4 regions of the Pseudomonas sp. TE3911 genome follow, and region 3 is predicted to be linked to each of the others. Evidence: predicted binding sites of a transcription regulator. Region 3 holds the regulator's gene; each other region holds the start of a gene.
What was found. The regulator FliA, encoded in region 3, starts transcription of late flagellar genes. The targets are predictions, from matches to a motif close to CTAAAGTTTNNNNNNNNNNNGCCGNTAA.
Positions count from the first base shown of each region.

Region 1 (7,270 bases), 360 kb from region 3:
TCGGAGATCATCATCAAGAATTCTTCTTCCGGTTTCTTGCCTTCATCCACCAGCTTGCGCAGGTAATCCAGCGCCTGGCGACCATCATTAAGCGCCACCACTTCCACGCCGACGGTTTGCAGGCAACGGGTCACCTGCTTGCGTGCCACCGAGGAGTCATCCACCGTGAGCACACGCAGCGAGACCGCCTTATGCGCCGTTTCGGCATCCACCACGCCCACGGAAATCGATTCCGAGGTCGGCGCAACTTCGGCGAGGATCTTCTCCACGTCGATGATTTCCACCAACTGGTTATCGACCCGCGTCACCGCCGTGAGGTAGTGGTCGCGGCCAGTGCCCTTGGGCGGCGGATGAATCTCTTCCCAGTTCATGTTGACGATGCGCTCCACCGAGCGCACCAGGAAGCCCTGGGTCTTGGTGTTGTACTCGGTGATGATTACGAACGGGCTCTCGCGGTCCTGCAGGCCAGCCGAACCGGTGGCCAGGGCCAGGTCAAGAATCGGGATGGTCGCGCCACGGATGTTGGCTACGCCACACACCACAGGGCTGGACTTGGGCATGATCGTCAGCTTGGGACATTGCAGCACTTCCCGCACCTTGAACACATTGATGCCGTACAGCTGTTTGCCATCCAGGCGAAAAAGCAACAACTCCAGGCGATTCTGCCCTACCAGCTGTGTGCGCTGGTTTACTGAATCCATTACTCCTGCCATGCCCAGACTCCTACGCTAAAACCTTGAAGGTGCGACGCGCACCCAACACTAAACGGCACGAGCTTTGCTATTTATTGGCCATGGATATTAAAACGACAGTTTCCCGACGCCTTCGATTCCCACAGTACCGCAGATTGCTCTGCGCCTCGGTGGCATTGCTTGCTTTCTGCCTCGGCGCCACGGCCCGCGCAGATAACGTCACCTTGCCTGATCTACTTATCGGCGTCACTCAGGGCTTTCTTGAGTTCACTGTAGAAGATTATCTGGCGACCACCCAGACACCGGGGCGTTATGAAATCCAGGTCAACCAGTTGGACCCGCGCCTGCGCATGCCTATGTGCGACAAGGAATTGACAGCGACCCTGGAAAGCCCTGCTCAGCCTATCGGCCGCGTGACGGTGCGGGTGCGCTGCGATGGCGCCTCGCCCTGGACGGTGTTTGTGCCGGCACAGGTCAAGCTATTCCGCGATGTAGTGGTGGTGGCCCGACCGCTGAAACGCACCGGCATCATTGGTTTTGAAGACGTTGTGCTGCGTGAACGCGACATCAGCCTGATCAACCAGGGCTATCTCACATCAGTGGACCAAGCCATCGGGCAGAAATTGACCCGACCAGTGGTCACCGATCAGGTGATTACGCTGGTGCATCTGGAACAGGCCGAGGTCATTCGCAAGGGCGATCAGGTGGTGATTTCCGCGAGCAGCGGGGGATTGAATGTGAAAATGCCTGGTGAAGCACTGTCCAACGGCGGCATGAGCGAACAGATTCGAGTCAAGAACCTCAACTCCAACCGCGTGATCAAGGCGCGGGTGACAGCCCCAGGGCAAGTCGAGGTCGCTTTATAGATTACTGGTACAGGACGCTGGGTTTTCCTACACTGTGCACGAGAAGTCCCGTGCGGAGATTTATTGTCATTCGCGCCTAAAGTTTGTCCGGGTATGGCCGAAAACATGGCAAGCGTCCAAATACCCAGAGGTTTTTTTATCATGGTCATCGATTTCAGCCGTTTGAATAACGCCCCGACGACGTCAGGCACTACGCGCACCACCAGCACCAAGGACAGCGTAGAAGCCAAGGCCCCGGCGCTGCCCGTCAAGGCAGAACAGGCCAGCCAGAGCGGGGAATCCGTACACCTGAGCAATGAGGCTCAACAGTTGCAGAAGGTCACTGACTCGCTGCGCGATCAACCCGTGGTCAATAAAGCCCGTGTGGCCGAATTGAAACAGGCAATCGCCGATGGCAGCTATAAAGTCGACAGCAACCGTGTAGCCAGCAAGCTGCTTAATTTCGAAGCCGAGCGCTAGGCAAAGGCCTGCGCAGGGCTTTTGGACGCTTAAAACCCAAGGCCAGCCATGCATCACGACGAACATTTGCTGCAACTGATCATTGATGATCTAGCGCCGACGCAACAATTGCTGGAGCTGCTAAGAGAGGAATCACTGGCCCTTTACGGCCGGGATATGCCGTTGCTGGAAGAAATTCTGGCGCGCAAACAGTCGCTGATTGTCCTCTTGGAACAGCACGGCAAAAAACGCAGCCAGATCCTGATCAGCCTTGGCCTGCCGGCAGACCACGACGGCTTGGCGCAACTGGCCAGCCACTCCTCGGTCGGCGATCAGCTCCTGAGCCAGAGCAAAGAACTCAACCAATTGCTCGCCCAGTGCCAGGAAGCCAACCTGCTTAACGGTCAGTCGATCCAGCTTCAGCAAGCCACGACTGCCAACCAGTTGCGCATACTCCACGGCGGAGAGCCGCCGGCACTGTATAACGCCCAGGGATCAACCTCGCGCCTGGTCAAGCCAAGCACCCGCAGCCAAGCCTGACGCCAGTTTACTGTGCGCCCTATCCAAGGCGCGCCACATGCTGGCAAAATGCCGGTTCTTGCGTGTAGTCGTATTTTGTCTGGAGATGGAAGAACCGTGTTCAACGCCCTTAATGCGGAAGATGCGCCGCAGCCACCCAAGGTGCTCACCACGCCTCTGGAAATCGCAGGCACCTTGCGGATGCTGCAAGACAGCCATGACCCGCTGATCATCACCTTCCATGAGCGCAGCCAGCGCTTCCAGAGCTATCTGGTGGACGTTAACCGTGACAGCAGCACGCTGGCGCTGGACGAAATGATCCCCCGTGATGGCGAACGCCACCTCGAAAACGGCGAACCCTTCCGTATCGAAGGCTTCCACGACGGCGTGCGCGTCGCCTGGGAAAGCACCGGCAACCTCAAAATCAGCGAAAAAGATGGCCACCGTATCTACACCGGCAGCCTGCCGGACGAGGTGGTCTACCATCAGCGCCGCAATGCATTTCGCGCCGCGCTGAAGCTGGCACAACTGGTGAACATCGAGCTCGGCGGCGAAAAACTCAAGGCGCCGGTCAACGGCAAATTGCTCGATATCTCCGCCACCGGCTGCAAACTGCGCTTTGAAGGCGACATCTCCGAACGCTTGCAACTGGGCCAGGTCTACGACCGCTTTATCGCCGCCCTGCCGTTTGGCAGCATGACCACTTCGGTCGAGCTGCGTTACCTGCACTTCGAAGAGAAGATAAACACCACCTTTGCCGGCGTGCGCTTCCACAACATGAGTGGCCTGGTGCAGCGCCAAGTCGAACGTTTTGTGTATCAACTGCAGCGAGAAGCGCGGCGCTTCGACAAGGACGACGATTTTTAATCATTAAAGATCGCGGTAAAAAAACGGGCAGATCCTTTGGGGATCTGCCCGTTTTTACTTTCAGGGGCGCGCCCTGCTCAAGTCATGCGGATGCTCTTCCGGCCCCAGAGGTTCCGGCGGCCCGACAAAGGCTGGCTCATCTACTGGCGGCTGGGGATCAGTTTCCGGCTCAGGCTCAGGATCAGGGACATTCTGCATCTGCTCCTGCACCACTTGCTCATCGACCCGTGGATCAAGCGCGGCCACCAGCGGCGAACTCGACATGCTGTCGGGCATCGCCACGTGATGCAGGGGGGCATCCTCCACCTGATGCAAATTGGTCACCGCCTTCGGCCGGATGCGCCATACCAGGATCAACGCACACAGGCTGAAGAAGGCATACAGCATTTGGCTGCCGAACATCTTCATGATCACGCCTGCCAGCAACGGCCCGATACTCGCACCAACGCCATAAGTCACCAGCAGCATGGCAGTCAGCGATACTCGACGGTCGCCTTCCACATGGTCATTGGAAAACGCCACCGCCAGCGGGTACAGACAGAACTGCACCAGCGAACACAGGAAGCCCGCGACAAACAGCACTTCCAGCGGCACCTGAGTCATGATCGCCAGCGGCAAGGCCGCTACCGCCAGGCACAAGGCAAAACAACGAATCAACAGCGCCCTATCATAACGATCCGACAACCAGCCCAGAGGCCACTGCACCAGCAGCCCGGCAAAAATACAGCTACCCATGAACAGACCGACTTGCTCCGTCGTGAGCCCCTGCTGGGACGCATAAAGCGGCGCCAAACCGTAAAACGAACCGACAATCAGCCCCGCACCCAACACTGTACTCAGCGACTGGGGCACGCGCTTGATAAAGAAACGCGGCTCCATCGGCGCGGGGTGTAAGGCCGCCGGGTGAATACGTCGAGTCATGGCCACCGGCACCAGGCACAGGGCAAAGCACAGCGCCACCAGCATCAGCAACTCAAGGCCAAGCTGGGGATGCATGACCAGGATCAATTGACCCAGCACCAGCCCCAGGTAGGACGCGATCATATAGCCGCTGAATACCACGCCCCTCTGCTTGGCATCCGCCTGCTCATTGAGCCAGCTCTCGATGACCATGTACTGGCACATCATTCCGAGGCCGACAATCATCCGCAGCACGATCCAGGCCGGCAACCAGTCGATCAGGCCATGGCCCAGCACCGCCGCGCCGACGATACCGGCGCAGGTGGCATAGGCACGGATGTGCCCGACTCTCGCAATTAAGCGGTGCCCGATCTTGCCGCCCAAAACCAGGCCAAAGTAGTTGGCCGCCATCAGCGCACCCACCCATAGGCTGTCGACATGGTCGGCCGCCAGACGCAAGGCCAGGTAGGTACTGAGCAGGCCAGAGCCGATCAGCATCATCAAGGACGCGAAATAAAGGGCTCGAAAAGATTTCCAGATCTGACGCATCGGCGTTCCGAGCGGCTCCTTGCAGTGAGAGACAGGGCTATCGGCATGATAGTCCTGGGTGGCCGGTTCCGGACAGGCGGTATGAGCTGTTTCCGGGGATTAATTTGCTTGAACAGCTCAGACGACACGGGGCGTCGTAAGAGGTACACCATCGCGAAAAATACCCGACAGCACCTGCTGTGAACATTGATCGGCGGCAAGGTTCGATTGTTGTTTGAAAAGACCGAGCACGCACAAAAAAGCCCCGCCCAGAATAGTCTGTGCGGGGCTTTGGAACTGGTGTCCCAGGGCCGGTTCGAACGGCCAACCTTCCCCTTAGGAGGGGGATGCTCTATCCAATTGAGCTACTGGGACAAATGACAGCCGTCGGGCCAAGGGCATTGCGACGGACGGCGTGCATGTTAACGGCCGAGTTAGGTTTTGTCATGTCGTCCGTGGGCTTTTTGAGTGTAGGAGGATCCGCGCCCCGGAGGTCGCGGTTTCGACCCGCAAATACGGGCACTCAGGCTAATCGTGCAAAATGCACTCCCCCAAAATGCCAGCATTGCAAATTGCAAGCCTTTGACATCTTTATCAAGACCTAAACCATTGATTTTATTGAATTAATAGATTGGCACGACACCTGCAATACTTCTCCCATACCACCCCTTCAGCCACGGCGTTAAGCGGAGAACATGATCATGAACAGTGCCCTTTTGTTAACCCTTAACGCCATCGCTCTGGCTACGCTGGTCACATTCCATTTTCAGTCGGCGGGCGATAATGACCCAGCACAGATCAGCCAGGCTGTTCCGCACCACTTGCAACAACGCCCGCAGCTGGCAGTCATGACGCCGAACGCGCAATCCCCGGTACGCTTGACTCAAGGCACTCAGGCCGCCCCGGCCTCCGAACACTGGGTTTTTTAAGGTAACCGCTCATGACCAAAACTGCCTGGCTTTTTCTGTGCCTGACCACTGTCACTGGCATCTACGGCTTGGGTGCCGAGTCCCAGGACACTCAACTCAACGCACTGATTGCGAGCGGTGTCTGCGCCTGCATTCTACTGCTGACCCTTGTTATGGGTCGCCGCATCAAATTCGACCCGGTTTTGCGCTGACCCCTCCCCCCTCGTCCTACCTTATGTCGCCTCGCCCTAGTAAATCGGCAAATTGCCACTAGTCTTAAACGCAGGGGCAAAAGGCCACTTTGCTATACGATGTGCCGCCCGAATGCCCCGTTGCGGCCCGTTCTACGGGAAGATCGTCAAGCGCCCCTCTCGCAGAAAAGTTTTCCAACCAGTCCGCAAAAATGCAAATCAGTGCTGGCATAAAGCCTTTAGGCAGTTCAATATTTGTCACAGAATTGACGCCAAGGAACTGGCAAATCTGAGGCATGATGCGGCCTCTTTGCAATTCGGGTTGAACTTTGGTCGTGAGTCTTGTCTTAACTCTCATCGCTTGCGGCCAATTCCAAAAACCGCTCCCCTGAACTAACCGGTTAAATATATGCGCCCATTGAAACAGGCAATTTATTCCAGCCGTACGGCTGACAAGTTCGTCGTACGTCTGCCAGACGGAATGCGGGAACGCATTGCCGAGGTGGCTCGCAATCATCACCGCAGCATGAACTCCGAAATCATCGCGCGCCTGGAACAGAGCCTTATTCAGGAAGGTGCGCTAGGTGACGAGTTGAGCATGCGTCTGGATAGTCCTGAGCTGTCACTGCATGAACGCGAACTGCTGCAGCGTTTTCGTCAGCTCTCCCATCGCCAGCAAAATGCCCTCGTCTCGCTTATCGCGCACGACGTAGAGGCGGCCGCAGAAGCCAATTGATCTGCAACTGAAAGCCGAGGCCAGCCATGTGCTGGCTTTTTTTTGCCTGGAATTTAGAAAGGTAATGCGAGGCTGGAGGGCAAATTTGCCCCCACCGTCGGAAGGGATCAGAGCAGGAAGATCGTCGCCAGACCCAGGAAGATAAAGAAGCCGCCACTGTCGGTCATGGCGGTGATCATCACGCTGGCGCCCATGGCTGGATCTCGGCCGAGGCGCGCCAGGGTCATGGGGATCAGCACACCCATTAGCGCTGCCAGGAGCAAGTTGAGCGTCATAGCGGCGGTCATCACCACCCCCAGCGACCAGCTGCCATAGAGCAAGTAAGCCACCAGACCAATCACACCACCCCACACCAGGCCGTTGATCAGACCCACTGCCAGCTCCTTGCGCAGCAGGCGCGAAGAGTTGGCGGTACTCACCTGATCCAGCGCCATGGCGCGCACGATCATAGTAATGGTCTGATTACCGGAGTTACCGCCAATACCTGCCACAATCGGCATCAACGCAGCCAAAGCCACCAGTTTTTCGATAGACCCCTCAAAAAGCCCAATCACACGAGAGGCTATAAATGCCGTGATCAGGTTCACCGCCAGCCAGGCCCAGCGGTTATGCAACGAACGCCAGA
Region 1 is NZ_JBSSFP010000001.1:499,638-506,907, reverse strand. It holds gene ACVWXD_RS02395 (chemotaxis protein CheV) at 1-713, opposite strand, end outside; gene flgA (flagellar basal body P-ring formation chaperone FlgA) at 794-1,558, shown strand; gene flgM (flagellar biosynthesis anti-sigma factor FlgM) at 1,700-2,017, shown strand; gene ACVWXD_RS02380 (flagella synthesis protein FlgN) at 2,066-2,536, shown strand; gene ACVWXD_RS02375 (flagellar brake protein) at 2,633-3,382, shown strand; gene ACVWXD_RS02370 (MFS transporter) at 3,443-4,831, opposite strand; tRNA gene ACVWXD_RS02365 (tRNA-Arg) at 5,109-5,185, opposite strand; gene ACVWXD_RS02360 (hypothetical protein) at 5,512-5,739, shown strand; gene ACVWXD_RS02355 (PA3371 family protein) at 5,751-5,930, shown strand; gene ACVWXD_RS02350 (Arc family DNA-binding protein) at 6,319-6,645, shown strand; gene mgtE (magnesium transporter) at 6,753-7,270, opposite strand, start outside.
Region 1: flgM (flagellar biosynthesis anti-sigma factor FlgM) is a predicted target of FliA. The motif match lies at 1,635-1,662, and genes of this name have one in related genera.

Region 2 (7,270 bases), 720 kb from region 3:
GTACTGATGCCTTGCTCCTGGTAAGTAAAAAATAAAAATGCCCCGTATCTTTCGATGCGGGGCATTTTTTATTCGGCTAACAATTAGTCATCGCGGCTCATGATGCCGAAGATCTGCAACAGGCTGATAAACAGGTTGTAGATCGACACATACAGGCTAACAGTGGCCATGATGTAGTTGCGCTCACCGCCGTGGATGATGGCGCTGGTCTGGAACAGGATGCACACCGAGGAGAACAGCACAAACCCCGCGCTGATCGCCAGTTGCAGGCCACTGATCTGGAAGAACATGCCTGCAACCACCGCCGCCAGCAATACGAAGAAGCCTGCGGTGATAAAGCCGCCCAGGAAGCTCATGTCCTTGCGGGTGATCAGCACGTAGGCCGACAGACCGCCAAATACCAGGGCCGTCATAGCAAACGCCGAGCTGACCACTTCCGCTCCGCCAGCCATGCCGAGGTAACGGTTGAGGATCGGGCCGAGGATGAAGCCCATGAAACCGGTCAAGGCAAACGCCGACACCAAGCCCCAGGCCGAGTCACGCAGCTTGTTGGTCAGGAAAAACAGACCATAGAAGCCAATCAGCACGACAAAGATATTCGGATAGCCGACGCGCATCTGCTGCGCTACGAACGCCATCACGCCGCTGAATGCGAGGGTAAGGGCGAGCAGGCCATAGGTGTTGCGCAACACGCGGCTGACTTCAAGCTGCTCAGCCTGCGCGTTACCATTCACTGCGTAATTCTGTTCGCGCATGGCGACACTCCTTCGGTTTTGAAACGTTCAGTCGCAAAGATCATAACAGACGCTCTGTAACAAGCGATGGCGAGAGTTTGACAGTGTGTTTCATTCGGGTATTATGGCGCCCGCTGAGACAGGATGACCTACTATAATCCTGTGACGCAAAAGGGAAATTGGCAGAGTGGTTGAATGCACCGGTCTTGAAAACCGGCGGACGTTAATAGCGTCTCCAGGGTTCGAATCCCTGGTTTCCCGCCAAGATTCAAACGAAAGCCCCGCAAATGCGGGGCTTTCGTGTTTCTGGAGTTCTGGTTGCGGAAGACGGTTCGTCATAGGCATGCCTAAATTTGCCTATTCGAAGGATTTGACGGTTGTATATCTCCTTCTGTAACCCGTTTGGTAACCGCCTGCTCACCGTGCACCAGTGGCTGACTCGGGCCGCGAATGTCGATAACTTTCGGTGCTGTCTTGGGCCTTCTATCACGAAGTTGAAACCACCACAGTGGCTTAGTAGCCGCGTTGTACCTCCTTTGCCTTCCTGATGCGTCGGTCCGGATTCTCCCGCTCAGCATCCCCAATCAGGGGGCATGCTTAGTTTGGTTCCATAAATTGTCCCAATAATTTTGTGGCTTTTCTGAAGAGCTTTTACTCGTCATCTTTTTGTTTTTTTACTATTATCGCTCATCTGTGCACTCAAGGAAGAGAGGCTGAGCGCCTTGAGTCTGGTAGAAAATTTACACTCGATCACTGAATGAGTTATGACTTTTACCCAGAACCTAACGACTCAGCCAACCGTAATTACTTCTTGGTGAAACCGATGGATAAAATGTGTGGCATCGTTGTAGTGGTAGGACTTGCCCTCTCGGGATGCGCTACGAAAACTCCAGAAAAACCTAACGTGACTCCACCCCCTGCCGTGGTCCATGAAGCACCACCTGAAGTCGCCCATTCGACACCAGAAAATTGGACTGTGCGTTATGAAGCTGCACCTGCTGCGAACGCCAGTGCTGAATCCCCAGACCATGCCTCTGCTGAAGCCGCTCAGTCAGAATCAGAAACAGACCTAAATCAAAATCGCGCTGAGCAATGCCGTAAAGAGCTGGATGTTTTAAAGGTTTACAACAAAGCGTCTTACGCCAAATATGAAGCGGAATACCAAGCCATTGCTGCCAAAACTGCTAAATACATGGAAATTAAAGACTCGTTAGGTCCCGATTTAAACTACATGGTTATGCCCGCTTATCAATTTCAAATTCGCGAGTTCTGCTTCCGAGTTAAAACCCGTCTGTCGGAGCTTGTGCTTCGCCAAGCCAAATAATGACTCCACGTTAGGGGCGGTCTTTTGCCAGTAGAGGGAGCGCTGAAAAAGACTTCCGTCTCTGTTGAAGTACGTGCCTCACGGGACTCGAATGGTTGAGCGCCGATGAAGTATATTTTCTTCGCGGTTGCCGAATGCGCTGGCAAGCATAAGTAGATCCAGCATGGGCACTTCTTAGCCTAGAGAGGCTATGGGGTGTCCAAGAAGCGCTCGAACCCCTGGTTTCCCACCAAGATTCATACGAAAGCCCCGCAATGCGGGGCTTTTTTGGTTTTGGGATTTTGGAGTCAGGTGGGCAATACCTCTCACTGCCACACCCGCAGCCACTGTTAAAGGCAGTTTCTCATCTCAATCAGCAGAAAAGCTGAGCCACCGAAAGCAGGCAAATCATCTGGGCAAACATCTGTGCTCGAATTGGATGCTTCATCGCCGTCACCTCGTAGGCAGTTGCTGGTGGTAGTGCCGTAGGCAATGTACATATATGCGCCAGAACGCTCGAAAATGGAAATGCAACCCTGGCTCGCCAACAACACATTCAACTGCTTCCAGAAGTATAGACCCTGTGACGAATTCGTCACGAAGCGCTCTGGCACACACTTCGAACACAATCTGCCGATATCGGTCGCACTTTTTTTGATTTCTCGGCTCTATCCTTGTCCCAGCCCCGCCGATTCCCCGCGAGGGCAGTAGAACAAGATCGGGTTTCGATGGATCGTACGTTTCCTCTTTCAATCATTCGTCGCCTACGCCGGCCACTGCTGTTGGTTGCGATGTTTGTACTCGGCGCCACCGGTTGCACCCAGCAACAGGGGCAGGACATTGCCAAGCAGTTCAGCAATGGAAAGCCCGATGAGTTCTTTCAAACCAGTGTCGATCGTATGGCGACCCTGGGCATGCGTGACAACCTGCAAAGTTTGTATTTACTGATGAGCAAGCTCTATCTGCGCAATCCCAGCCAGTGGCGACAGTCGGGTTACCCGGATGCGGTGAGTGCCGAGCGAGAGATTCGCCAGGCGATTGAGCAGCGACGACCGCTGCCCGCCCTGGGCGAGCGTCGCGATCTGGTCGCCTTGAGCTACTCCTTGAGCCCAGAGTTTCAGGGCGATCGAGTCGGTGCGTTTATCTATGCGATCGGCAGCATGCTGGTGACAGCCCATGGTGGGCGCACCGAGTTCTACATAACCGACTCGATCAATCCACAGTTTGTCAGCAATGCCGCGCGCAATATCGAGAAGGCCACATGGCTGCTCAGCAAGCGCCAGGATGCGAATGGCGTGTTGCTGTTGTTTTCCAATGAGATATCGGAGGAGGGCAGCAACCTTAGTTTTGCGGTGGAATTTGGCAAGATCGTGGCGCGCCTCGATCTGCTGACACAGATGCTTGATGAACGATACCGGCGTATAGGTCTCAACTATGCGCAAAGCTTATTGCTGATGAATTTCCTGCCAGTACAGTGAGCTGCCGGCAGGCAACGCGGTAGCGTCAGCCCGATATGCACTACCCTAATCCTCGTGCAGGTAAGGTCTTTCTCTTTTGGTTGTAGGAAACAGCCTATCTTGCACCCCCGTGCTTGAAACACCCCGACGTCGGCAATAGCCTCGGACTTTTCCGAAAAAGTGAGGCCCTACCTTGGGGAAGCGAAAAACGGTGTGGCCGACGGACCGCGAGATACGCCTGCGCTTTATCCTCTTTGCGGTGATCAACGCCGCGAGTATCGAGGGAGTTCCCGCCGAGTTGTTATTGCCTGCGCACAAACTGCTGCGTGACTCACCCACCGAAGCGCAGTTGATCGAGGCCCTTCGGGAAATACTGGCGGCTGATGAGATGTACGGGTTCAGGTTTGCGGTGGGATCCGAGGCAGACGATCTGATGCAGGCACTGGATAAGCCCGGCGATTAATCCATCTTCGTTGAGCGGAACAACTGAGGGGCAAGTGACTATTCGTCGGCCTATGCTTAAGCCGTAGGCCGCATGGCCGATGCAGTGATGACTACCCCAGGGACGCCGCCATGTTTAATCGCCGTTTGAAGAAGGATCTGCAGGACCGGGACGACGAGCTTTTCCAGTTACGACAGCTTGTTGCGCAGTATGACCGTGGCATGCTCTCCATATGCCTGGATGCTGACTTGCGGCTTACGGCCGTCAACGAGGATTTTGCCCGGGCTTTGGGCTACTCCCGCGAACAGTTGCAGGGTCGACTCCTGAGTGAAATTGTTCCGCCTTACGTCATGGATTTACCCTGTTTTCGTGACTTCAACGCAGCAATCGCCCGTTCAGAGCCGGTGAGTGACGATTACCGCTTCCTGCGCAGTGACGCCAGCCTGGCGTGGATCAACCTGACATGGTGCCCGATCAGAGGGCGTGACGGCCGGCTGTCGCAGATCCAGGGCTACGGCACCGAAGTCAGTCGCGCCATTGAGCAAGCCAAAGAAAACGAAGCGTTTATCAACGCGTTGATACGTTCGACGGCCGTCATCCAGTTCCGACTGGACGGAACGGTGGTCACCGCCAATACCCAGTTCCTCGACGCCATGGGCTACACGCTCGATCAGATCGTCGGCAAAAAACACAGTATGTTCTGCACCACGCAGGAGGCCGCTTCGAGCGGTTACGCCGCGTTCTGGCAAACCCTCAATCGCGGCGAATTTGTCGCCAGCCGCTTCAAACGCGTGGACAGCCGTGGCAACGAGGTGTGGCTCGAAGCTACCTACAACCCGGTGCACGATGCGGAAGGCAAGCTGTGCAAAGTGGTCAAGTTTGCCAGCGTGGTCACCGACCAGGTCTTGCGCGAGTCCGAGGTCAAGGCCGCCGCCGGCGTGGCCTACGAGGTGTCGCTGCAAACCGATGTCACGGCCGAACGTGGCGCCGCGGTTGTGCAGAACACTGTACAGACCATGCAAAACATTGCTCTGCAAATGCAATCCGCCACCGGGAGCATTGAGGCGTTGGGCAAACAATCGTTGCTGATCAGCGCCATTGTGCAGACCATCGGGGGCATCGCCGCGCAAACCAATCTGCTCGCGCTCAATGCCGCAATTGAGGCCGCCCGAGCGGGTGAACAGGGCCGTGGATTTGCGGTCGTAGCTGATGAGGTAAGGCAATTGGCCAGCCGTACCAGCACTGCAACCGAAGAGATCGTCAGCGTGGTCCAGCAGAACCAGCGCCTCGCCGACGAAGCCATCACAGAAATGTTCAGCAGTCGCGAGCAAGCTGAGCAAGGCCTGACACTGGCCAACCAGGCCGGCGCCGTCATCACCGAGATCCAGGGTGGCGCCAAGCAGGTGGTGAATGCGGTGGGGCGTTTTGCGAATGAGCTGCAATAGCCCAGGTATAGGGCTGCTTGGTTTTATTTGAGAATCAGGAGAGCGCTATCAAACCTTTAACCTCTGAAGAACTGGCGGTCATCGCCGAGATAGAAACGGCGTCCAATATTCTGCGGCTGACTACACGCCTGACGGATATGCGCTTCTCGGCGATCTCGAAAATGACCGATACCCATTGGGTGGCATGTGCGGTGTACGACGAGCTGCATTTTGGCGTGGAGGTCGGCTATGAATTGCAGCTTGAAGCCACGCTGTGCAACGGTCTGCGTGCTAATCCCACCCCCATCATCATCGAACACGCCAGCAAGGATCCGGTTTTCTGGCAAAACCCATTGCCCAGGGAACATGGCTTCGAAAGCTATATCTCACTGCCGATTGTCTTTTCCGATGGCAGCGTCTTCGGCACCCTATGCGCCTTGGACGTACTCCCCAAAAAACTGGAAAACCCGCAAATGATCGAGATACTCACCATCTTCACTCGCCTGATCAGCACCACGCTGGAATTGCAGTACAGCCGGACCTGAGGCTGATGTTTCTGAACCAGCGTTAGATCGTTTATTTCCTTAAGGTTGGTGGGTATTCCTGGTTCGAATATCCATCACATCGATTTCGCTGTTTTGATTTACCAAGCCGTTGTCATCACAGCGGAATGCCGGTCATCACATTACGTTTCGCTGTTGCGGTTGACTAAGCGGGCTGCGCAACACCCATTCCCGCTGCTCTGCCGTCGTCTTGTGCAGCGCTCCGGCATCACTAGAATCGGCGCCAGAACTTAGCCATTTCCTGTCGATTACGGAGTTTCGAACATGATGAACGCAATGCAGATGCCGATGAACACCGCCATGCCAATGATGCCGATGATGGGCATGCCGATGATGATGGCGACCATGAAGTGCGAAATGGCCGGTGACGCGATGATGTGCACCATGAAGCCTGCCGCCGGCATGGACATGGCTCAGTTCAAGACCAACGCCGAGATGATGGCGATGATGATGAACTGCGGCATGCCGATGATGATGCAGTGCGCCAATATGTCGATGATGTGCCTGTCGGCCGACGCCATGGCCATGATGGCGAGCATGAATATGCCGATGATGATGCCGATGGGCATGTCGATGCCGATGATGAAGTGCGTGATGGAATGCACGATGCAGGCCGATGGCATGCTGTGCAAAATGATGCCGATGCCGGGCATGAGCATGGCCATGATGGACAACTGCTGCATGCTCATGAACAAGTTGATGAGCGATTGCGCCATGCCGATGATGATGAGCTGCAACGGCATGCCAATGATGTGCTGCACCTGCTGACAGGTCCCGCGCAACCAAAAACGCCCCGAATAGTCGGGGCGTTTTGCATTCAGTCCAACCGTTCTGGGTAGGTGATCACCAGGAACGCCACCGCCTCGCTGTCCGCCGGGTTGCGGTAGCGGTGGGGCTGGTCGGCGTAGAACAGGATCGAATCGCCGGTAGACAGCAAGTAGCGCTCTTCATTGACGCTGACTTCCAATACGCCCTGGGCGACCACCAGGTTTTCCTGGATGCCTGGGCCATGGCCTGCGGACACTTCCTCACCCAGAGCGCGCAGGCGGATCTCGTAGAACTCCGACTGGCGCGCCGTATCGTAGGGAAATAACGCTCGACTGATAAATGCCCCATCGGCACTCACCAGGCGTTTGCTCTGTTGCGCCGGCAACACCTCGACCCCTTCGAATGCGCGGTCTTCCAGGAACGCCGCCACCGACACTTTCAATCCTTTGGCAATCTTGCACAGCACCTTGATCGACGGCACGCTGCGCCCGGATTCGATCTGCGCCAGCATCGCCCGGCTCACGCCACAGGCACGGGCCAGTCCGTCCAGTGACAAGTGGCGCTTGCTGCGCAGGCGTT
Region 2 is NZ_JBSSFP010000001.1:1,580,140-1,587,409, forward strand. It holds gene murB (UDP-N-acetylmuramate dehydrogenase) at 1-7, shown strand, start outside; gene ACVWXD_RS07305 (Bax inhibitor-1/YccA family protein) at 84-755, opposite strand; tRNA gene ACVWXD_RS07310 (tRNA-Ser) at 908-998, shown strand; gene ACVWXD_RS07315 (hypothetical protein) at 1,492-2,058, shown strand; gene ACVWXD_RS07320 (hypothetical protein) at 2,766-3,515, shown strand; gene ACVWXD_RS07325 (hypothetical protein) at 3,688-3,957, shown strand; gene ACVWXD_RS07330 (methyl-accepting chemotaxis protein) at 4,068-5,381, shown strand; gene ACVWXD_RS07335 (GAF domain-containing protein) at 5,399-5,905, shown strand; gene ACVWXD_RS07340 (hypothetical protein) at 6,188-6,691, shown strand; gene ACVWXD_RS07345 (helix-turn-helix domain-containing protein) at 6,741-7,270, opposite strand, start outside.
Region 2: ACVWXD_RS07330 (methyl-accepting chemotaxis protein) is a predicted target of FliA. The motif match lies at 4,013-4,040, and genes of this name have one in related genera.

Region 3 (7,270 bases):
AGCACCACCGCCAGAACTTTGTCACCGTAGGACTTGGCCGCCGAACCGAAGGTAATGTCCACGCACGGCTTGTAGTTGAGGCGCTCGTCACCCGGAAGGATTTTGATCGCGCCACGGCCATCGACCATCATCTGCTTGCCGCCTGGGGCCAGCAACGCCAGGCCAGGGCGCAGGATGTCGCCATCCTCGGCTTCCTTGACGCTGATGCGGCATAACTTGTCCAGACGCTCGGCAAACGCTTTGGTGAACGCCGCTGGCATGTGCTGGATCAACACAATCGGCGCCGGGAAGTTGGCCGGCAATTGGGTCAATACGCGCTGCAAGGCCACCGGGCCACCGGTGGAAGTCCCAATGGCAACCAGCTTGTAAGCCTTGCGCTTGGGCGCTGGCGAATGGGCATGGGCGGCAGCCGGTGCCGACGTGCGTACCGGCGGCGGCGCAGGCCGGGTAACCGGGGCAGGCGCCGGGCGACTGAACGAGGAACTGGTGGGCGCAGACGGCGCAGCTACCGGCGCCGGGGCGGGTGCTGGGGCGCTGAACAGGCTGCGACGGTTACTGCGGGAAATACTGTGGACTTTCTCGCACAGCAGTTGCTTGACCTTATCGGGGTTGCGCGAGATGTCTTCGAAATTCTTCGGCAGGAAGTCCACCGCACCGGCATCCAGCGCATCGAGGGTCACTCGGGCACCTTCATGAGTCAGCGAGGAGAACATCAATACCGGGGTCGGGCAGCGCTGCATGATGTGCCGAACTGCCGTGATGCCATCCATCATCGGCATCTCGTAGTCCATGGTGATCACGTCCGGCTTTAGCGCAATGGCTTGATCAATCGCCTCTTTACCGTTGGTGGCCGTACCGACCACCTGGATGCTTGGATCGGCGGAAAGAATTTCCGAGACGCGGCGGCGGAAGAAACCCGAATCGTCCACCACCAGGACCTTGACTGCCATAAACACTCCGTTAGGCGGGGCGGGCATTACCGCCCTGCCCCGCCAGAATCAAATACGCCGTGCGGCGTAACGCTTGAGCATGCTCGGAACATCGAGAATCAGCGCGATCCGACCGTCACCGGTAATGGTCGCACCCGACATGCCCGGGGTTCCCTGCAGCATTTTGCCCAAAGGCTTGATGACCACTTCTTCCTGGCCAACCAGTTGATCGACGACAAAGCCGATCCGCTGAGTGCCCACCGAGAGAATCACCACATGGCCTTCGCGCTGCTCCTCATGGGCAGCCGATGCAACCAGCCAGCGCTTGAGGTAGAACAACGGCAGCGCTTTATCACGCACGATCACCACTTCCTGACCGTCCACCACGTTGGTGCGCGACAGGTCGAGGTGGAAGATCTCGTTGACGTTGACCAACGGGAAGGCGAACGCCTGGTTGCCCAGCATCACCATCAGGGTCGGCATGATCGCCAAGGTCAACGGCACCTTGATGACGATCTTGGAGCCCTGGCCCTTGGTCGAGTAGATGTTGATCGAGCCATTGAGCTGGCTGATCTTGGTCTTCACCACGTCCATGCCCACGCCACGGCCCGACACGTCGGAAATCTCGGTCTTGGTCGAGAAGCCAGGGGCGAAGATCAGGTTGTAGCACTCGGTGTCGGTCAGGCGGTCGGCGGCGTCCTTGTCCATCACGCCACGCTTGACGGCGATATTGCGCAAGATCGCCGGGTCCATGCCCTTGCCGTCATCGGTGATCGACAGCAGGATGTGGTCGCCCTCTTGCTCCGCCGCCAGAATCACCTTGCCGCCACGGGACTTGCCCGAGGCTTCGCGTTCTTCAGGGGTTTCGACGCCGTGATCGACAGCGTTGCGCACCAAGTGGACCAGCGGGTCGGCCAGGGCCTCGACAAGGTTTTTGTCGAGGTCGGTTTCTTCACCCACCAGTTCCAGGTTGATCTCTTTCTTCAGCTGGCGCGCCAGGTCACGAACCAGGCGCGGGAAGCGGCCGAAGACTTTCTTGATCGGCTGCATCCGGGTTTTCATCACCGCGGTTTGCAGGTCAGCCGTCACCACGTCGAGGTTCGATACGGCCTTCTGCATGGCTTCATCGCCACTGCTCAAGCCCAGGCGCACCAGGCGGTTACGCACCAGTACCAGCTCGCCGACCATGTTCATGATGTCGTCCAGACGCGCGGTATCAACCCGCACGGTGGTTTCGGCTTCACTGGCGGGTTTTTCCGCCGGTGGTGGCGCAGCCGCACGCGCAGGAGCTGGAGCCGGGGCTGCGGGCTTGGCCGCTGCCACAGGCGCAGCCGCTTTAGCAGCAGCCGGTGCTGCCGTGGCGACTGCAGCCGCTGGGGCGACTTCGCTGAACTTGCCCTTGCCGTGCAAATCATCCAGCAGCGCTTCGAATTCGTGATCAGAGATCAACCCATCGTCCGCAGGCTTGGCACTGGCAGCCGCCGCAGCAGCAGCAGGCGCTGCCGCCACTTCCGGCAGGGCGTCGACCGCAAACGTGCCTTTGCCGTGCAACAGGTCAAGCAAGGCTTCGAATTCGTCATCGGTGATGTCGGTGCTGGCCGGGGCCGCAGGCGCTTCGGCAGCCGCGACAGGCGCCACCGCATCGGCGGCGAACTGGCCTTTACCGTGCAACTGGTCGAGCAGGGATTCGAACTCGGCGTCGGTGATGTCTTCACTGGTCGGTGCCGCTGCCGGGGCAACGGCGGCCGGTGCTTCAGCTTCGGCCTTGACGGCACTGAGGGAGTTGAGCAGTTGTTCGAACTCATTGTCCGTCACATCCGCTTCAGGCTCCGCCACCGGCTCAGGCGCGGCCTCAACCACCGGCGCTGCCGTGGTGTCGGCTGGCTCTGCATAGCGCGCCAGGGCGGCCAGCAGTTCCGGGGTGGCAGCCGTGATCGGGGCGCGTTCGCGAACTTCGCTGAACATGCCGTTGACCGCATCCAGTGCTTCGAGAATCACGTCCATCAATTCCGAATCAACGTGACGCTCACCCTTGCGCAGGATGTCGAACACGTTCTCGGCGATGTGGCAGCACTCCACCAGCTCATGGAGCTGGAGGAAGCCGGCGCCCCCTTTTACAGTATGAAAACCGCGAAAAATTGCATTGAGCAGGTTCGCATCATCCGGTCGGCTTTCCAGCTCGACCAGTTGTTCGGACAGTTGCTCTAAAATTTCGCCGGCCTCTACAAGGAAATCCTGAAGGATCTCTTCATCGGCGCCGAAGCTCATGTGGGTGCTCCTTAGAAGCCTAAACTGGATAACAGGTCATCTACGTCATCCTGACCTGACACAACGTCTTCACGTTTATCGGCATGAATCTGCGGACCTTCACCCTTGGCGAGATGTTTTTGTGGATCTTTTTCAGAGAGGATCGCTTCGCGGTCATGTTCGATGCCGGCAAAACGGTCTACCTGGCCAGCCATGAGCACCAATTTGAGCAAATTGCTTTCCACTTCGGTAACCAACTGGGTTACACGTTTGATCACCTGACCGGTGAGGTCTTGGTAATCCTGGGCCAGCAGAATGTCATTGAGGTTGCTAGAAACAGTGCGGTTTTCCTGTTCGCTGCGCGACAGGAAACCGTCGACCCGACGGGCCAATTCACGAAACTCTTCAGCCCCGACTTCGCGACGCATGAAGCGGCCCCAGTCAACGCTGAGGGCCTGGGCTTCATTGGCCATGCCGTTGACCAGAGGCGTGGCATTTTCCACCAGGTCCATGGTGCGGTTGGCCGCGGCTTCGGTCAGCCTGACCACATAGGACAGGCGTTCGGTGGCATCAGTGATCTGCGAGATTTCTTCGGCCTGGGGCATGTGCGGGTCAATCTGAAAATTGACGATCGCACTGTGCAGCTCGCGTGTGAGCTTGCCCACTTCCTGGTACAGGCCGCGGTCACGGGTCTGGTTGAGCTCATGGATCAACTGCACCGCGTCGCCGAAGTGGCCTTTTTCAAGGCTGTCGACCAACTGGTGAGCATGCTTTTTCAGGGTCGACTCAAAGTCTCCCTGTGACGTTTCTTTATGCTCCATAGCTCCCCCGCGATGGCATTAGCCGTGGATGCGTTCAAAGATCTTTTCGATCTTCTCTTTCAAGGCCTGTGCAGTGAATGGCTTGACTACGTAACCGTTGACCCCGGCCTGGGCGGCTTCGATGATCTGTTCACGCTTGGCTTCGGCGGTCACCATCAACACGGGAAGGCTGCGCAGTTTTTCGTCGGCACGCACGTGGCGCAACAAGTCGATACCGGTCATGCCCGGCATGTTCCAGTCTGTTACCAGAAAGTCGATGCTCCCGCTGTTGAGGATCGGAATCGCCGTAAGGCCGTCATCCGCCTCGACCGTGTTTGTGAACCCAAGGTCACGCAACAGGTTTTTTATGATCCGCCGCATCGTTGAGAAGTCATCAACGATGAGGATTTTCATGTTCTTGTCCAATTCGACCTCCAAGCAGTCTTAAACGCGCCCAGCACCTGGACGCGCCATTTCAATCAACAGGCATTACACAAAAAGGACTGCCGGGGGCACCACGGATCGAACCCACGAAGGCCTATCACCTTCGCGGTATCGCTTTGCAATGCTCCCCACACTGCCTGTCAGCGCGCTCGCCACTCTCCCAAACGCCCCCGCAAGCGGGCTGCGCATTGGCTGTGCAACTGGCTGACACGCGATTCGCTGACCCCCAGGACCTCACCGATTTCCTTGAGGTTCAGCTCTTCGTCGTAATACAGCGCCAACACTAACCGCTCGCGCTCGGGCAAGTTGGCAATGGCGTCCGCCAATGCACCCTGGAAGCGTTCATCTTCCAGGTCGCGTGACGGTTCCATATGCGCGCTCGCGCCGTCCTCGTGCAGCCCTTCGTGTTCGCCGTCCTGCAACAGGTCGTCGAAACTGAACAGGCGGCTGCCCAAGGTATCGTTCAAAATCCCGTAATAATCGTCGAGACTCAATTGGAGTTCGGCCGCAACTTCATGATCTTTAGCGTCGCGACCGGTTTTTGCTTCAATTGCACGAATTGCGTCGCTGACCATGCGCGTATTTCGGTGCACCGAACGCGGCGCCCAATCACCTTTACGCACCTCATCAAGCATCGCGCCACGGATACGGATACCCGCATACGTCTCGAAACTCGCGCCTTTGCTGGCGTCGTATTTGGTCGACACTTCGAGCAAGCCGATCATGCCGGCCTGGATCAGGTCCTCGACCTGCACGCTGGCGGGCAGGCGAGCCAGCAAGTGATAGGCGATACGCTTGACCAGCGGCGCATAGCGCTCAATCAACTCACCCTGACTGTCACGGGCAGATTTCTTGTAGGCGTTGTAGCCATTCGCTGTCATAGCACCGGTCCTGCGCTCGTCTGATGTACCAATCGCTCGACGAAAAACTCCAGATGCCCACGAGGGTTGGCGGGCAACGGCCAGGTATCGACCTTCTGGGCAATAGCCTTGAACGCCAATGCGCATTTGGAACGAGGGAACGCTTCGTAGACTGCACGCTGCTTTTGCACAGCCTTGCGCACGCACTCGTCGTAGGGAACTGCGCCGACGTATTGTAAGGCGACATCGAGGAAGCGATCCGTGACCTTGGTCAACTTGGCGAACAGATTGCGCCCTTCCTGCGGACTCTGGGCCATGTTGGCCAGGACGCGGAAGCGGTTCATGCCGTAGTCACGGTTAAGCAGTTTGATCAGGGCGTAGGCGTCGGTGATCGAGGTGGGTTCATCGCAGACCACCAGCAGGACTTCCTGCGCGGCGCGCACGAAGCTGACCACGGACTCGCCGATCCCGGCGGCGGTGTCGATCACCAGCACGTCGAGGTTGTCGCCGATATCACTGAATGCCTGGATCAGGCCGGCATGCTGCGCCGGGCTCAGGTGCACCATGCTCTGGGTACCGGAGGCAGCCGGCACGATGCGGATCCCGCCAGGGCCCTGGAGCAGCACGTCGCGCAGCTCACAGCGCCCCTCGATCACATCGGCAAGGGTGTGTTTGGGCGTCAGTCCCAGCAGAACGTCGACGTTCGCCAGCCCCAGGTCAGCATCCAGCAGCATGACGCGACGGCCAAGCTCTGCCAGGGCCAGGGACAAATTCACTGACACGTTAGTCTTTCCGACGCCACCTTTGCCGCCGGTCACCGCGATCACCTGTACGGGATGCATGCTGCCCATTTTATTTCTTTACCTTGTCTTGCTTAGACGCAGGCTACATGGCTTGGCCGCGTGAATCGCTTGCAGACCATCAATGTAGGTACATTTCACGGTGTTCATCCTGACTTCAACCGACCCGTTTTGCCGGGTTGTGGTAGAGGTCGGCGAACATATCGGCCATCGCTTCCTCGCTAGGCTCTTCTTGCATTTGCACGCTGACGGCACGGCTGACCAACTGATGACGGCGCGGCAGATGAAGATCATCCGGGATCCGCGGCCCGTCGGTCAGGTAGGCAACCGGTAATTCATGACTGATAGCCAGGCTCAACACTTCACCCAGGCTGGCGGTTTCATCCAGTTTCGTGAGGATGCAACCGGCCAGGCCACAGCGTTTGTAGCTATGGTACGCAGCGGTAAGAACCTGTTTTTGGCTGGTGGTTGCAAGCACCAGGTAATTTTTCGACTTGATGCCACGCCCGGCCAGGGTTTCCAGTTGCATGCGCAACGCCGGGTCGCTGGCTTGCAAGCCGGCGGTGTCGATCAGCACCACGCGCTTGCGCAGCAGCGGATCGAGGGCGTTGGCCAGGGACTGGCCCGGGTCGACGTGGGTCACCGGTACATTGAGGATGCGGCCCAACGTCTTGAGCTGCTCCTGGGCGCCGATCCGGTAGCTGTCCATGCTCACCAGCGCGATATTATTCGCGCCGTACTTGAGCACATAACGCGCTGCCAGCTTGGCGAGGGTGGTGGTCTTGCCCATGCCGGCGGGGCCGACCATGGCGATCACACCGCCCTCTTCCAGGGGTTCGATTTCCGGGGTAGCGATCATCCGCGCCAGGTGGGCCAGCAACATGCGCCAGGCCTGGCGTGGTTCTTCGATTTCGGTGGTCAGGGCCAGCAGGTCGCGGGACAACGGGCCGGACAAGCCAATGCGTTGCAGGCGACGCCACAGGTTGGCCTGTTGCGGTTTGCTGCCTTGCAGCTGCGTCCAGGCCAGCGAGCCGAGCTGCACTTCCAGCAGTTCGCGCAGGCCGTTGAGCTCAAAGCGCATCGAGTCGAACACACGCTGGTCAACTGCGGCGGCCGGGGCTGGCGCGGCAGGACGCGGCGGCTCGACGAAAGTCGGCTCAACCAATGGTTCGGCAGCGGTCAGCGGCAGC
Region 3 is NZ_JBSSFP010000001.1:862,543-869,812, reverse strand. It holds gene ACVWXD_RS04060 (protein-glutamate methylesterase/protein-glutamine glutaminase) at 1-950, opposite strand, end outside; gene ACVWXD_RS04055 (chemotaxis protein CheA) at 999-3,197, opposite strand; gene ACVWXD_RS04050 (protein phosphatase CheZ) at 3,209-3,997, opposite strand; gene ACVWXD_RS04045 (chemotaxis response regulator CheY) at 4,016-4,390, opposite strand; gene fliA (RNA polymerase sigma factor FliA) at 4,561-5,301, opposite strand; gene fleN (flagellar synthesis regulator FleN) at 5,298-6,131, opposite strand; gene flhF (flagellar biosynthesis protein FlhF) at 6,238-7,270, opposite strand, start outside.

Region 4 (7,270 bases), 1.1 Mb from region 3:
ACACCAGCGGCAGCGCGTCATGGCTGCGGCCGATGGCGGTCCATTCGGCCCATGCGGTTTCAAGGAAGGAGACGTAGCGCTCGCTGTGGGCGTTGACGTAACAGGCGCGGTCAAAGGCGCGCGGCACGATGATATCGCCGAGCCCGACGTGCTGAACGCGGTCACGCACGGTGTCGGCGCGGCTCGGTTGCTCGAACGATGGCTTGAGTACGCCATCCTTCAATTCGGTGCCATGGTGCAAACGGTGGGCATCGCTAAAAACAGTCAGCATGTGTATACATCCGCCAGTAAAAGACAGGGTCTATTTTGTTCTGGCGGTGCGGGGCTTTCTTTGCTTTTAGTTCTTGCGCTGTTAGTTTTATCGGGATTTTTTACCCCTATTACAGGCGAATATGAAAAATAAAACCAAGCAGGTCGTTCTTGACGACACCGATCTCGCCATCCTCGCCTTGCTGCAGGAAGACGCGAGTATTTCCAACGCCCAACTCAGCGAGCGTCTGGCCCTGAGCCTCACGCCGTGCTGGCGCCGCCGCAAGCGCCTGGAAGAAGAAGGCGTGATCAAGGACTACCAGGCCAACCTGGATCGCAAGCTGCTCGGCCTGGACATCATGGCGTTTGTGCATGTGCGCTTTGCCATCCACACCGACCACGCGCCGGACGCCTTCGAAGCGGTGGTCAAGGAACTGCCTCAGGTGCTGTCGTGCCACAAGATCACCGGGGATGCGGATTACCTGTTGCAGGTGCTGGCGGAAGATCTCGACAGCTACAGCGACTTTGTAGAGAGCGTCCTGAGGCGACAATTGGGGATCGCGTCGATCCAGTCGAGCCTGGCGCTGCGCGAAGTGAAAGCGACAAGCCGGGTGGCGATTCCGAAGCGCGATTGAACACCGTCCATAAACGCTCGATAACGGCAGGTGCTGGCGAAAGGCCTGCCATGCAGATGTGAAAAATTCGTTAACTAATTCATCCCTATGGCTTTTTCCTACAGAATCAATCTGTCACACTGATGCGAATAATTATCAACACTTTTATTATTCGCCAGGGAAAGGCACTTAGGGGAGAGCTCGTTCGATGCCTGTGCACCAGCCCGGCGGTAAAGGTTTTACACCCAGTTTGATCGCGTTGGCGGTCTGTCTCGCCACCTCGCACGCGGCCTTCGCCGCCGACGCCGAAGCACCGGTCACCACCCTGGAACTGGGCGCCACCCAAATCTCCGGCGAGCAGCAGTTGGGCGAAACCACTGAGGGCACGCAGTCCTACACCACCGGCGCGATGAAGACCGCGACCAAGTTGCCACTCACCCTGCGTGAAACGCCACAAGCCGTCACCGTGATTACGCGCCAGCGCATGGATGACCAGGCAATGACCAGCATCAACGACGTGGTCAACGCAACGCCCGGGTTGTTCCTGAATTACTCCAACGGACCGGGCCGGCAGTCCTATACCTCGCGCGGTTTCGACATCGACAACCTGATGTATGACGGTATTCCGAGCGGCTATAACGGCGCTTCAGTCGGCGCGCAGCCCAACCTGGCGATGTTCGACCGCGTTGAAGTGGTGCGCGGCGCGACCGGCCTGGTGACCGGCGCGGGCAACCCGTCGGCCGCCATCAACCTGATCCGCAAGCGGCCCCTGGACGAGCAGAAAGTCACCCTGACCGGCGCCGCTGGCAGCTGGGACAACTACCGTGGCGAACTCGACGCCTCCAGCCCGCTCAATGACAGCGGCACCTGGCGCGGCCGGGTGGTCACCTCCTACCGCGACGCCAACAGCTTCATCGACAACGCCGAGGAGTATCACGGCCTGTTCTATGCCGTCACCGAAGCTGACTTGGGTGAAGACACCACTCTGACCCTCGGCTACTCAAACCAGAAGGACAAGACCAATTACTTCTGGGGTTCCGCAATGATCGGTCAGGATGGCCATCACCTCGACCTGCCCCGCTCCTACAACCCCGGCACCGACTGGGAGAACAAGGACCAGGAGATCAACACGGTCTTCGCCGAACTGCGCCAGCAACTGGCCAACGACTGGAAGCTGCAGGTCAACGCCAACTACGCCGAGCAGAAAGCCTTGTTCTCGGGCTCGTATCAATCGCGCTGGGCTGCTGACAAATCACTGGCGCGAACCGTCTACCAGGCCGCCTATGACGAAAATCAGGCTGGCGTCGACGCCTTCGTCAGCGGCCCGTTCCAGGCGTTCGGGCGCACCCATGAGCTGGTGGTCGGTGCCAGCCGCCGCATTTACGACATGACCAGCCACGACTACAGCCCGTACGACACCAATTGGCCGATTACCGCAGGCAAACCGGACTTCGTCCACACCACCGACACCCGTGAAATCACCACCCAGGACGGCTTCTACCTGACCACGCGCCTGAGCCTGGCCGACCCGCTCAAGCTGATCCTCGGCGGGCGCCTGGACTGGTATGACTACGATGCCCATGGCAGCAACAGCGGCGACTACAAAGTCACCCGCAACCTGACGCGCTACGCGGGTTTGATCTACGAGTTGGATGACCATCACTCGGTCTACGTCAGCTACAGCGACATTTTCACGCCGCAAACCGCCAAAGATAGTTCGGCGACCCCGGTCAAGCCGATTGTCGGCAAAAACTACGAGGTCGGCGTTAAAGGCGAATACCTGGGCGGCGCGCTGAATGCCAGCGTCGCACTGTTCCGCGTCGATCAGGAAAATCGTGCCACCAAAGTGACCGTGCAAAACTGCCCGCAGACCGAGTGCTATGAAGCCTCCGGCGAGATTCGCAGCCAGGGTATCGACTTCGAACTGCAAGGCGCCCTCACCGAGAACTGGCAGGTCGGCGGTGGCTACACCTACGCCCGCACCCACACCATCAAGGACGAAGCCAACCCGCAGCTTGTCAACAAGCAGTACGACACCGACACCCCGGAGCACTTGTTCAAACTGACCACCCGCTACAACCTCCAGGGCGCGCTGGAGAAATTCCGGGTGGGCGGCAACATCTCCTGGCAGAGCCGCATGTACAACGACGTCAAGCTGGCTGACGGCAGTACCTACCGCCTGCAACAAGGCGCCTACGCCGTCACCGACTTGATGGCCGGCTACAGGGTCAACGACAACCTGGACCTGCAGCTCAACGCCAACAACATCTTCGACCGCAGCTACTACTCAACCATCGCCAAATCCGTGGACTACGGCGGCGACAGCTACGGCACCCCACGCAACATGATGCTGACGGCCAAATACACCTTCTGATCGTCATCAAGGCTGCCCGCTCGGGCAGCCTTTCCTCCTGGCAGTGGCGCTTAAAGCTCTCTCCCCAACTGCCGATAAGCTTTTGCTTCCCCCGTACCTGCAAAAATCCTGATACCTGCTTTGCTCTGTAGCAGCGCGCCATCGTGGCACGCCGCATGCTTTGTTCCTGGCCACACCACAGGGAGTAAGAGTGAATGCCCGTCCGCACGCGTTTTCTAGAGCACTACCGCAAAGCCGACCGCATCATGCTGGCGTTGATCTGGCTGATGACGCTGTTCTCCGTAGGCCTGGCGTTCTGGCACGACACCTTGATCCAAGCAATCGTAGTCGGTGGCGGCACAAGCCTGCTGCTCACCGCGCTCTACCGCGCCATCGGCGGCACGCGCGTGATGCGCTGCGCACTGGGCGCTGGTCTGATGGTCATGGCCGCGCTGCATATCAACCAGGCACAAGGCGTGATCGAAGCCCACTTCGGAATTTTCGCCCTGCTGGCGGTGCTGACGTTTTACCGCGACTGGCTGCCGATCCTCGTGGCCGCACTCACCATCGCCGTGCACCACGTGGTCTTCCATGCCTTACAGCATCAAGGCTTCCCGGTCTTCGTGATGGAACACCACGGCGGCTGGACCATGGTGTTTGTGCATGCTTTCTACGTGGTGATGGAAACCGTCGCCCTGCTCTACCTCGCCGTGCACAGCCAGGCCGAAGCCGTCGAGAGCCAGGAAATGCTCGAAAAAATGCTCGCTGTCACCACCCAGCTCACCGTGGAAACCGCACAAGGTGAAGGCAAGGCGCATATGTCCCTGGCCAAGCGCTTCGACCACTTCCTGCAACAGATCACCGGGCTCATTGATGGCGTCTCCCGCGACTCCCACGGCCTCGGCCAACTCGGACAAGAACTGGCCCACGCCAGCGGCACCCTGGAAAAAGGCGCACGCCACCAACTGGCCGAAATCGCACAAATGACTGACTCCATGCAGCGCATGGAACACGCCATGGGCAACATTACGGTGCACGTCGAGGAAGCGGTCGCGCACGCCGACGTCGCCAGCCAACAAATCCTGCGCGGCCAGGAAAGCGTCGGCCGCGCCCAACACGAAATCACCCAACTGGCCACACGCCTCACCGACACCCACCAGACCGTTCAAGGCTTGGCCGTGCAAGCCGAACAGATCGGCTCGGTGCTCGACGTCATCAGCAGCATCGCCAACCAAACCAACCTCCTCGCCCTCAACGCCGCCATCGAAGCCGCCCGCGCCGGTGAGCAAGGCCGCGGCTTCGCCGTCGTCGCCGACGAAGTGCGCAACCTGGCGCAACGCACAGCGGTTTCCACCCAGGAAATCAAAACCATCATCGAAGGCTTGCAGCAAGGCAGCCGCGAAGCCGTCGAAGCCATGCAGGACAGCCGCCAAGGCGTAGAACGTTGCGTGGAAGACAGCCAGGTCGCGGTGCAAATGCTAAAGGCAGTAGGCAATGACATCACCCAAATCGATGCGCTGAACGGGCGGATCGTCAGCACTACGCGGGAACAGACCTCAGCAAACCTGGAGATCGTCGGGCGCTTGCAGTCGGTGCAGGGCATCGCGCAGAGCACGGCACAGGATGTAGAGATGCTGGCCAGGAGCAGCGAACAACTGCCGCCGATTGCGGTGCGGTTGGACGCGTTGGGGCGCCGGTTTCATCCGTGAGGTGGTGATCTTCGAAAGGCCTCGGCGTTGTGTTGATCGCGCGCTTGGGCCTATTTGAAATACGTCGTGAGAGATAACTTCAGGCCAATAGCAGCGGTTCGAGTTCCGCCGCTTGCGTACCCAGTTCTAAAGAGAGAATACGAGGTCGAGAAGCTATACAGGTCGTTCTGATGTAGGTGCTTGCGCTGATTATTGACCGTAATGCTGAGTGTGGCTCAACTCAAGTGCCCCTCAATTCATAGACGCAATCTTAATAAACTCGTCAAACCTTAAAGTTACCTATTTGCTGCTGTAGCACGGCTCCGAGCTCGGCCAAGTTAGTACTTGAACGGGCAGTTCGTTCGCACGATAAAGCTGAATCATCCGCAATATTGCGAACCGACGTAACACTCCGGTTAATTTCTTCCGCGACGCAACTTTGTTCCTCACCTGCAGTAGCGATTTGTCTTACCATCTGCTGAATGTTGTCAATCATCTCCACGATGGTTTCAACCGAGCCCCCAGTGTTTGAAACCTGTATTACCGTTTCATCCGTCAAACCGCGGCACACTTCCATCATCCCAGCAGCTTCTTCGGCTATTTTTTGCAGATTGGCAGTCAGCGCTCCAATTTCCAGGGTTGCGCCCTGAGTTCGTTTGGCGAGCGTTCTCACCTCATCAGCCACCACCGCAAATCCTCGACCAGCATCGCCCGCCCTAGCAGCTTCGATAGCGGCATTTAACGCCAACAAGTTGGTTTGATCGGCGACAGACGTTATGACCTGCAATACCCCGCCTATATTCAGGCTCTCTATCCTGAGTTGTGCCATGGCTGCGGCAGATTTTGATACTTCAGATGCGAGACGTTTTATTTGGGTTATTGCTTCTTTTGCCATGGTTCCGCCGGTCTGCGCTTGGAGGTTAGCGGTGAGCGCCGCATGGGCTGCTTCCTCAGAGTTGCGTGCAACTTCGAGAGTGGTTGCTACCATTTCGTGAATCGCAGTGGCGACTTGGTCGATTTCAGTTCTCTGATTACCAACCCCGATGCGGGTCTGCTCTGTCGCTGCGGAAAGGTCAACGGCTGCATCAGAAATTACGCCCGATGACGTATTAACCTGACTAATAAGCAGGCTCAGGCGTGACTGCATTTCACCCAAGGAGGACAGCACACTGCCGGCCGCTGACATTTTCGCTTCAAGAATCGGGCGCAAGTCACCACTGGCAACGCGCTGAGCGATGGTGGACAAGACAGTAGGCTCTGCACCAAGAGCACGTGATAAGCCACGAACTATTAGAGTAGTCAGTACTACCCCGATGACAATTGCTACTGCGCAGAAAAACATCAGAAGATTACGGGTGTCTTTATAATCGTTCTGCGCTTCACTAATGCTAGCCAGCGCTAGACCTGAGTTAAAACTCTTGTAAGTTGTAACGCTAGCCACCAGTTTCTTTAGGAGTGGCAAGCATTGGTTGTTCATCATATCAATAGCCGCTTTTTCATCGCCAGCAACGGCTAACCGCGTGATTTCCAAAGCAATCGGACCATACGCTTTCTCAATCTCCTCAATGTTAGCAACTAAGCTCCGAGCGTTATTACCATCAACGGATGGAGGCAAGGCAGCGACTCCAGCCACTAACGCTGACAAAATACTTTTAACCTTCTGATGTTCGATATTTACGGTATCGGCCTCGGCCTGTCTGTCAGCTGCCGAGGTAACCAGCACGAGGTTTCGTGCTGAGATCGCACGTTGCTGCGCAGCGAGCAATAGATCATTCATCAGGCCCATGCGCTTATTCAAACCATCAACATAACTTGAGAAGCGTAGATTTGATCCATTTAAGCTAGTGACAGAAAATGCAGAGATCATAAAAATAATCACTACCATCAAGCCAAAACTTAACAACAACCTCTTCCGCACCGACAAGGAATTTAACATGCTGACTCTCCGATTTTTTAGTATTCTCACGGCGCAGCCAGGGATATGGCGCATTGACACTATGCGGCGCCGGACGGCAGTAATTCAAGAATTAAATAGGGTTACGGTACTAAAGAACTAAATTGAACCTCAAACAATCCAATCGAACTACCCGCACCATCTAAACGCACCTATATGAATGGATTTCTATTCTAGGGTGGATATTTACTTCAAACTCTATAGTTAAAACAGGAACCGCTTTATATTTAACTGAATTACATTTTATCGAGCTCCATAATGAGCCGAAGGCTGCCCTGGCGGGCTTTTTAGCGTCTGCTGAAAACCAAGGTCTCGGCCTCCTAACTGTTCGAAATGCGCGTCAGATTTACGGTCGCACCAATCGGTCGAAATACCGCACCCTTTCGCAGACAGTGGCAATGCTTAACGTTGG
Region 4 is NZ_JBSSFP010000001.1:1,915,607-1,922,876, reverse strand. It holds gene ACVWXD_RS08775 (histone deacetylase family protein) at 1-271, opposite strand, end outside; gene ACVWXD_RS08770 (Lrp/AsnC family transcriptional regulator) at 393-884, shown strand; gene ACVWXD_RS08765 (TonB-dependent siderophore receptor) at 1,072-3,237, shown strand; gene ACVWXD_RS08760 (methyl-accepting chemotaxis protein) at 3,432-4,925, shown strand; gene ACVWXD_RS08755 (methyl-accepting chemotaxis protein) at 5,188-6,840, opposite strand.
Region 4: ACVWXD_RS08760 (methyl-accepting chemotaxis protein) is a predicted target of FliA. The motif match lies at 3,288-3,315, and genes of this name have one in related genera.